DNA from 4 places in the Streptomyces sp. NPDC042346 genome. Region 1 is predicted to be linked to each of the others. Evidence: riboswitches for the same ligand, from Rfam matches in the RefSeq annotation. Region 1 holds a riboswitch; each other region holds the start of a gene.
What was found. Region 1 has a riboswitch for cobalamin ahead of ACZ6K0_RS36880 (ABC transporter substrate-binding protein). Riboswitches for the same ligand answer to the same signal wherever they lie in the genome.
Positions count from the first base shown of each region.

Region 2: it holds a riboswitch for cobalamin, as region 1 does, so the genes downstream of both, ACZ6K0_RS06115 (ribonucleoside-diphosphate reductase subunit alpha) here and ACZ6K0_RS36880 (ABC transporter substrate-binding protein) in region 1, are expected to answer to the same signal.
Region 3: it holds a riboswitch for cobalamin, as region 1 does, so the genes downstream of both, ACZ6K0_RS42795 (cobalamin biosynthesis protein) here and ACZ6K0_RS36880 (ABC transporter substrate-binding protein) in region 1, are expected to answer to the same signal.
Region 4: it holds a riboswitch for cobalamin, as region 1 does, so the genes downstream of both, metE (5-methyltetrahydropteroyltriglutamate--homocysteine S-methyltransferase) here and ACZ6K0_RS36880 (ABC transporter substrate-binding protein) in region 1, are expected to answer to the same signal.

Region 1 is NZ_JBVJEH010000012.1:348,594-350,783, reverse strand. It holds gene ACZ6K0_RS36890 (APC family permease) at 1-652, shown strand, start outside; gene ACZ6K0_RS36885 (cold-shock protein) at 809-1,015, shown strand; cobalamin riboswitch at 1,051-1,257, shown strand; gene ACZ6K0_RS36880 (ABC transporter substrate-binding protein) at 1,325-2,190, shown strand, end outside.
Region 2 is NZ_JBVJEH010000001.1:1,281,659-1,283,848, reverse strand. It holds gene mctP (monocarboxylate uptake permease MctP) at 1-354, shown strand, start outside; gene ACZ6K0_RS06120 (GNAT family N-acetyltransferase) at 437-937, shown strand; adenosylcobalamin-variant (AdoCbl-variant) riboswitch at 1,004-1,101, shown strand; gene ACZ6K0_RS06115 (ribonucleoside-diphosphate reductase subunit alpha) at 1,243-2,190, shown strand, end outside.
Region 3 is NZ_JBVJEH010000018.1:58,747-60,936, forward strand. It holds gene ACZ6K0_RS42785 (inorganic phosphate transporter) at 1-421, shown strand, start outside; gene ACZ6K0_RS42790 (hypothetical protein) at 434-655, shown strand; cobalamin riboswitch at 780-925, shown strand; gene ACZ6K0_RS42795 (cobalamin biosynthesis protein) at 957-1,943, shown strand; gene ACZ6K0_RS42800 (cobyric acid synthase) at 1,940-2,190, shown strand, end outside.
Region 4 is NZ_JBVJEH010000014.1:196,502-198,691, forward strand. It holds gene ACZ6K0_RS39600 (SdiA-regulated/phytase-like domain-containing protein) at 1-340, shown strand, start outside; cobalamin riboswitch at 449-668, shown strand; gene metE (5-methyltetrahydropteroyltriglutamate--homocysteine S-methyltransferase) at 836-2,190, shown strand, end outside.

The sequences.
Region 1 (2,190 bases):
CGGCATGGTCCTGCACTGGCGGGCGACCCGGCAGTGGGGCAGGGCCGCGCTCAACGGCCTCGGCGCCGTCCTCACCGGCGTCTCCGCGATCGTCGTCACCGCCACCAAGTTCCACGACGGGGCCTGGCTGATCGTGATCGCCCTCCCGGCCCTCGTCCTCGCCTTCGAGGCCGTCCACCGTGCCTACGGCAGGATCGGCGAGCGGCTCGGCGTCGGCCGCGTCCCCGAGCCGCCGCACCGCGCGCGCTCCCTCGTCCTGGTCCCGGTCTCGTCCCTGACCCGGCTCACCAGCGAGGCCCTGACCGCCGCGGTCTCCCTCGGGGACGAGGTCCGGGCGGTCACCGTCTGCCACCCGGACGCGGAGGACCGGGAGGCCACGGAGGCCCTGGAGCGCGACTGGGCCCTGTGGAACCCGGGCGTCCCCCTCGTCCGGCTCCCCTCCGAGCGCCGCACGCTCGGGCGCCCGATCACCGCGTACGTCCACGGACTCCGGAAGGCCGAGCCCGACACCCGGATCACCGTCCTGATCCCGGAGGCCGAACCGGAACGGCTGTGGCAGCGGCCCCTCCAGAACCGGCGCGGCGCCCTCGTCGCCCGGGCCGTCCGCCGGGACACCGATGCCGTCGTCTGCCGCCTCCGCTACACCGTGTAGAGCGCCGAGCGGAGCACGAGTGGGCACCGCGCGGAGCACGGCGCGGAGTACCGCGCGGACGCGTCCCGCGACGGGCGAAGCACGGGCGGACGGGGTAGATCTCCCCTGAGAGGCGCGTCTGAGAGGTACGTCGCCGGTGACGACAGGGAGGCCGCCGTGGAAGGCAGAAGCAAAGGGTTCGTCCACTCCTTCAACCGTCTCGGCGGGTACGGCTTCGTCGTCCCCGTGGGCTCCGAGGAACAGGTGTACTTCAGCGCGGCGGACATCGAGGGAGAGGCCCAGTCGCTCTCCGAGGGCCAGCAGGTCACCTTCGTGCTCGTCCTCGGCGACGGCCGCTTCGAGGCGAAGGAACTGCGCCTCTGACCTGGCCCGCGACCGGAGGTGCGACAGGTCGCCGGTGGTACTGTGCCGAGGCCAGTCGCACCTTTGTGCTCACCCGAACGGGCGAGCGTACGGGTCAGGGAATCCGGTGGGAATCCGGAGCTGACGCGCAGCGGTGAGGGCGACGGGCGGAGCATCGGCCACTGGGCGGCGGAACAGGCCCGGGAAGGCGCTCCGTCCGGCTGACCCCGAGTCCGAAGACCTGCTGGCGGCCCCGGCGTCACGCCGTCGACCGGGGAGCACCCGTACGACAGGCTCCGCGTATGAGCCGTGGACGCAGAGGAATGCTCCGTGCCGTTCGCACACCACCCCGTCCGCTCCGCCGCGCTGCTCCTCGCCGGCACCCTCACCCTGCTCCTGACCGCGACGGGATGCGGCGGCGGACCCGCCGGGACCACGTCGGGGAAGGGCCGGGGCGCGGAGCCCGCGGCCGGCTACCCCGTGACCCTCGACAACTGCGGTGAGCGCGTACGGATCGACCGCCCGCCGCGGCGGGCCGTCGCCCTCGACCAGGGCGCCGCCGAGATCCTGCTCTCCCTCGGCCTGGCCGACCGCATGGTCGGCACCGCGACCTGGACCGACCCCGTTCTCAAGGGACTTGAGAAGCAGAACGCGAAGGTGCCGCGCCTCGCCGACCGCTACCCCTCCTTCGAGAAGGTGCTCGACACCGAACCCGACTTCGCCGCCGCCTCGTTCGGGTACACCCTCGGCAAGGGCGGGGTGGCCCCCCGCGAGCAGTTCGCGAAGCTCGGCGTCCCCACCTACCTCTCGCCGACCGACTGCGCCGGCAAGGACAACAGCGGCGACGGCGACGGCGTCCGCACCCGGACGCTCACCATGGAGACCGTCCACGGCGAGATCCGGGACCTGGCCCGGGTGTTCGGGGTGCCGGAGCGCGGCGAGAAGCTCGTCGCCGAGCTCAAGGGCCGGGTGGCGAAGGCCGCTTCGGCGGGCGACTTCACGGACGTCTCCGTCCTCTACTGGTTCGCCAACGCCGAGTCCCCCTACATGGCGGGCTGTTGCGGCGCGCCCGGCGTCGTCACCCGCGCGCTCGGCGTGAAGAACGTCTTCGACGACACGCGCGAGGAGTGGCCCCAGATCAACTGGGAGACCGTCGCGGACCGCGACCCCGACGTGCTCGTGATCGGCGATCTGAC
Region 2 (2,190 bases), on a different contig from region 1:
GGCGGCCTCTTCACCCGCTGGTTCCACCGCTGGGCGCTGCTCGCCGGCTGGGCCGTCGGCATGGTCTACGGCACGGTCGCCGCGTACGGCGTCGCCAGCCCGACGCAGAAGCACTTCGGCGGCTCCTCCGCCGAGATCCCGGGCATCGGCGAGATCGGCTACATCGGCCTCACCGCGTTCGTCCTCAACGTCGTCGTCACGGTCGTCCTGACCTTCGTCCTCAAGGCCCTGAAGGCCCCCGAGGGCGTCGACGAGACCTCCCCGTCGGACTACACGGTCGACGCGCCGGCCCGCGCGGCGAAGCCGAAGCCGGACCCGCAGGCGGACCCGAAGGTCGGCGCCGGAGCGCACTGACCTCGCGGTACGACACAGGGGCCCGGGATCTCCGCCAGGAAATCCCGGGCCCCTTCCCGTACCCCCGGGGCACACTGCCCCCATGGACTTCACGATCAGGGCGGTACGGCCCGAGGAACACGAGGAGCTCGGGGAACTCACCGGGCTGACATACCTGAACGACGGGCTGCTGCTGTACGGCGAGGACGACTTCTACCTGGACGTACTGAAGGACACGGCCCGGCGGGCCCGCGAGGCCGAGGTGCTCGTCGCCGCCGACGAGGACGACCGGATCATCGGCGGGGTGACCTTCGCCCCCGGCTCCACCCCGTGGGCGGACATCGCCGTCGCCGGCGAGGCCGAGTTCCGGATGCTCGCGGTCGCTCCGGAGGCTCGCGGCAGGGGCGTCGGAGAGGCCCTCGTCCGCGCCTGTGCGGACCGCGCACGGGCCCTGCCGGGGTGCGCGCGGCTCGTGCTCTCCACCGACGCGAAGATGGTCTCGGCGCACCGGATCTACGAGCGGATGGGCTTCGTCCGCACCCCTGAGCGGGACTGGGAACCGATTCCCGGCCACCAGCTGCGGACCTACGCCCTGGAGTTCTGACACACGGACGACACAACATGTGGGGGGTTCTGCGAGCGGCGCCCCCCACATGTATGCTCGTCCTCGCTGTCGACGCAGGGAAATCCGGCGCGAATCCGGAACTGTCCCGCAACGGTGTGCTTCGTGTTGATTCGTACGAAGTGAGTCCGAGGACCTGCCGACAGCACACCCGGTCCAGCCGTTCCGGGTGTCACTGACGTCCGGGCCTCGCGGAGTGGGCCGGTGGACGCGGCGCGTCCGTACGGATGCCCGCCTGCCCGCCTTCCCCCGCCGCGGCCCCGAGCCGAGCGAGGGAGAGCCCCCACGTGACCATCGCGCCCGCCGATCCGGCCACGGCGATCGAGAGCGACGGACCCGGCACCGTGCTGCTGCGGACCCTGACCGATCTCACCGCCGACCTCCCCGACACCGACCCCGGCAAGATCGCCGCCGCCGCGCTCCGCGGCCGCAGCGCCACGTCGGACGAGGCGGAACTGCGCGAGCTGGCCACCGAGGCGGCCGCCGGTCTGATCTCCGAGGACCCGGCCTACTCCCGGCTCGCCGCCCGGCTCCTGACGATCACCATCGCCGAAGAGGCCGCCGGCCAGGGCGCGGTCTGCTTCTCGGCCTCCGTGGCCGTCGGCCACCGCGAGGGCCTGATCGCCGACCGCACCGCCGACTTCGTCGCGCGGCACGCGGACCGCCTCGACGCGACCATCGACCAGACCGCCGACGACCGCTTCGGCTACTTCGGTCTGCGCACCCTCTTCTCGCGCTACCTGCTGCGCCACCCGATCACCCGCAAGGTGATCGAGACCCCGCAGCACTTCATGCTCCGCGTCGCCTGCGGCCTCGCCGAGGACGAGAGCGTCCGCGCGCTCGCCGAGGTCGGCGCGCTGTACGGCCTGATGAGCCGCCTGGACTACCTGCCGTCCTCCCCCACGCTCTTCAACTCCGGCACCCGCCACCCGCAGATGTCCTCCTGCTACCTCCTCGACTCCCCGCAGGACGAGCTGGACTCCATCTACGACCGCTACCACCAGGTCGCGCGCCTCTCGAAGCACGCCGGCGGCATCGGGCTCTCCTACTCCCGCATCCGCGCCCGCGGTTCCCTCATCCGCGGCACCAACGGGCACTCCAACGGCATCGTCCCGTTCCTGAAGACCCTCGACGCCTCCGTCGCCGCCGTGAACCAGGGCGGCCGCCGCAAGGGCGCCGCCGCCGTCTACCTGGAGACCTGGCACGCGGACATCGAGGAGTTCCTGGAGCTCCGC
Region 3 (2,190 bases), on a different contig from region 1:
TGCCGTGATGGGCGCGGGCCTCGGCCGCAAGGGCGGCGTCGTCCGCTGGTCGACCGCGACCCGGATGTTCGTCGCCTGGGGCCTGACCCTGCCCGCCGCCGCCCTCGTCGGCGCCGGTGCCGAGTTCCTCACCAAGCAGGGCCCCTGGGGCATCGCCGCCGTCGCGGTCCTGCTGGTCTCCGGCTCGGCCGTCATCTGGTCGCTGTCCCGCCGCAAGCCGGTCGACCACAACAACGTCACCGACGACGACCTCGACGGCGAGTCCGAGCCCGCGGGTGTGGTGACCACCGCCATCGCGGCCGTCACCCCGCCGCCGGCCGGTTCCGTCGCCGCCGTCGCGGACGAGGACCTCAAGACCACCATCCCCTCGCCGGTCCCCACGGACCCGGCCGCTCCCCCGGCCCCCGCCGCAGCGGTGTAAGGAACCAACGACATGAAGATCGACTGGGCAGCTCTCGGCGCCGTCTTCGGGGTCAGCCTCGTGGCGACCGTCGCCCTCGTGGGCCTCTTCACCCTCGGCATCATCGGCCTCTCCAAGCAGGAGCAGGCCGCCGCCCAGGGCGGCTCGGCCACGATGGCCCGCACCGGCGCCTACGCCTGCTTCGCCCTGTGCGTCGCGGCCGTGGCGTACGGCATCTATCTGATCGTCGCCTGACGGTCCTCCCTGTACGACGGCCGGGCGGTCCGCACCTTCGGGTGCGACCGCCCGGCCGTCGTGTGTGTGGTCCGTGTTTGTGGTGCTTCGCACAGTGACCTGTCGCAGGTCAAGGGTGAGTTGACGGGTGTTCGCGGGCCGTGGTGGACTGCCGAGGCCATTACGGCGGCAGCAGAGGAAGTCCGGTGCGAATCCGGCGCGGTCCCGCCACTGTGACCGGATCCGACGGGTCCGGAAGTCAGGAACTCTCGCCGCCGGTCACGTCGATCCAGGGCGCGGACCCTGAGTGAGGACCTGCGCCATGCCCGGCCGCACCAGAACCAGCCGCCTTTCCCCGGACGGATTCGCGTACGGCGCGGCCCTCGGGCTCGCCGTCGACCGGCTCGTCGGCGATCCCCGCCGCGGACACCCCGTCGCCGCCTTCGGCCGGGCCGCCGCCGCGGTCGAACAGCGCCTCCACCACGACCACCGCGGCTGGGGCGCCCTGCACACCGCCGTCTGCGCCGGCTCCACCGCAGCCCTCGGCGCACTCGCCGCCCGGGCCGTCCGGGACCGGCCGGCCGCCGCCGTGGCGCTCACCGCCGCCTCCGTCTGGGCCGTCGTCGGCGGGACGACCCTGGGCCGCGAGGCCCGTGCGATCGGCGGGGCGCTCGCCGTCGGGGACCTGGACGTCGCCCGGGAGCGACTGCCGCACCTGTGCGGGCGCGACCCGCAGTCCCTGGACGGTCCCGCGATGGCCCGCGCGGTCGTCGAGTCCGTCGCCGAGAACACCTCCGACGCCGTGGTCGGCGCCCTCTTCTGGGGCGCGGTCGCCGGCGTGCCGGGCCTCGTCGCCTTCCGGGCCGTCAACACCCTCGACGCAATGGTCGGCCACAAGTCCCCGCGCCACCGCCGCTTCGGCTGGGCCTCGGCCCGGCTCGACGACGTGGCCGGCTGGCCCGGAGCCCGGCTGACGGCCGTCGCCGCGACGCTCGCCGGAGGGAATCCGCGCGGGGCCGTACGGGCCTGGCGGGCGGACGCGGACCGGCACCCGAGCCCCAACGCGGGGCCCGTCGAGGCCTCGTTCGCGGGCGCCCTCGGCGTACGGCTCGGGGGGACCCTCTCGTACGGCGGGCGGGTCGAGCACCGGCCCGTGCTGAACGGGGAAGGGCGGCCCGTCGAGGTCGCCGACATCGACCGGGCGGTCCGGCTCTCGCGCCGGGTCACCGCCGTGACCCTGGCCGCCTGTGTCGGCGGCCGCATGATCATCGGTGCTGCCGTGAAGAACGCGAAGCGGAGGAACGCATGAGGGGTGGGGGCCTGCTGGTCGCCGGGACCACGTCCGACGCCGGCAAGAGCGTCGTGACGGCCGGCATCTGCCGCTGGCTGGTCCGCAAGGGCCTGAAGGTGGCGCCGTTCAAGGGACAGAACATGTCCCTCAACTCCTTCGTGACCCGCGAGGGCGCCGAGATCGGGCGGGCCCAGGCCATGCAGGCCCAGGCCGCCCGGGTCGAGCCGACCGCGCTCATGAACCCGGTCCTGCTCAAGCCGGGCAG
Region 4 (2,190 bases), on a different contig from region 1:
GAACCGGACCTACCGGGCCGCACACCCCGCCGACGACGGCACACGGCACATCTCCGACATCGCGGTGACCGCCGCCGGCCGGCTCGTCGTGGGGTCGGCGGCGGACGCCGGCGACGACGGCCCGTTCGACTCCGCGGTGAGCGACGCCGGCCGGGTGACGATCTCGGCGACGGGCCGGGTACGGGTCACGCTCACGGCCTCCCCGACCGCGCTCGGGACGTACCCCCAGTACAAGGTCGAGGCGGTGGAGTGCCTGCCCGAGTCCGCGGACACCCTGCTCGGCACCGACGACGAGAACCTCGGCGGCTTCGTCCGTACCGAGTCCTTCTGCGGCGCCTGACCACGACACGCACGCACACCTACACGCACGTACGACCCGACATGACGGACTCCGGGGCCCGGTGGCGCTCCGGAGTCCCGTCGCGTGCGAACAACCGGACGACCAGGCTAGGCTGCGGGTGCAGCTGGTTCGCCCCGTCAGCCGGACGGGATGCGTCGTAAGAGGGAACCCGGTGGGAATCCGGGACTGCCCCGCAGCGGTGAGCGGGAACGACCGCCGTCATCAGCACTGGACCCGGGACGGGTCTGGGAAGCGACGGCCACTAGGAGTCCTCCCCCGTGAGGACGTGCCCGCGAGTCCGAAGACCTGCCCGTTGCCCGCACGCGGACGATTCCGCGCGCGGACATTCCGGTGACCTCGTGGGCGGGTCGGCGTACAGAGCGAGAAGGACGACCGCGTCGCACCGCGCCGGGTCACGCCGTCCGTTCCGTCACCCCTTCGCGTCCGCGTCCCGTCTCCGGGATCTCAGGGATTCATCTCGCGAAGGAGATCTCCGTGACCACCAAGTCCGCAGCCGCGGCAGCGCAGTCCACCCTGTACGGCTACCCCCGCCAAGGGCCCGACCGGGAACTGAAGAAGGCCGTCGAGGGGTACTGGAAGGGCCGCGTCACCGCCGACGCCCTCCGGAGCACCGCCGCCGACCTGCGCGCCACCACCTGGCGGCAGCTGGCCGCCGCCGGCATCACCGAGGTCCCCACCGGCGACTTCTCGTACTACGACCACGTCCTCGACACCACCGTCATGGTGGGCGCGATCCCCGAGCGCCACCGGGCGGCAGTCGCCGCGGATCCGCTCGACGGGTACTTCGCCATGGCGCGCGGCACCCAGGACGTCGCACCGCTGGAGATGACCAAGTGGTTCGACACCAACTACCACTATCTTGTACCGGAGTTGGGGCCCGGCACGGTCTTCTCCACCGACTCCTCCCAGCAGGTCACCGCGCTCCGCGAGGCCCTCGCCCTGGGCCTCGCCGCCCGGCCCGTCCTGGTCGGCCCCGTCACCTACCTGCTGCTCGCCAAGCCGGCGCCCGGCGTGGCCGCCGACTTCGATCCGCTCACCCTCCTCGACCGGCTGCTCCCGGTGTACGCCGAGGTCCTCGCCGACCTGCGGGCGGCGGGCGCGGACTGGATCCAGCTCGACGAGCCCGCGCTCGTCCAGGACCGCACCCCGGCGGAACTGAACGCCGCCACCCGCGCCTACCGCGACCTCGGCGGGCTCACGGACCGGCCCAAGCTCCTGGTCGCCTCCTACTTCGACCGACTCGGCGACGCCCTCCCGGTGTTGGCCAAGGCGCCGGTCGAGGGGCTCGCGCTCGACTTCACGGAGCGGGCGGCCGCCAACCTCGACGCGCTCGCCGCCGCCGGCGGCCTGCCGGGCAAGCGGCTCGTCGCCGGTGTGGTCAACGGCCGCAACATCTGGGTCAACGACCTCGCGGCGTCGCTCACCACCCTCGGCACCCTCCTCGGCCTCGCCGACCGCGTCGACGTGGCGGGCTCCTGCTCCCTGCTGCACGTCCCGCTCGACGCGGCGGCCGAACGCGAGATCGATCCGCAGATCCTGCGCTGGCTCGCCTTCGCCCGCCAGAAGACCGCCGAGGTCGTGACCCTGACGAAGGGCCTGTCACAGGGCACCGGGGCCATCACCGCCGAGCTCGCCGCCAACCGCGCCGACCTCGCCTCGCGGGCCGGCTCCCCCATCACCCGCGACCCGGCCGTCCGTTCCCGCGCCGCCGCCGTCACCGCCTCCGACACCCGGCGCCCCCAGCCGTACGCCGAACGGGCCGCCGCCCAACACGCCACCCTCCGGCTTCCGTTGCTCCCCAGTACGACCATCGGCTCGTTCCCGCAGAC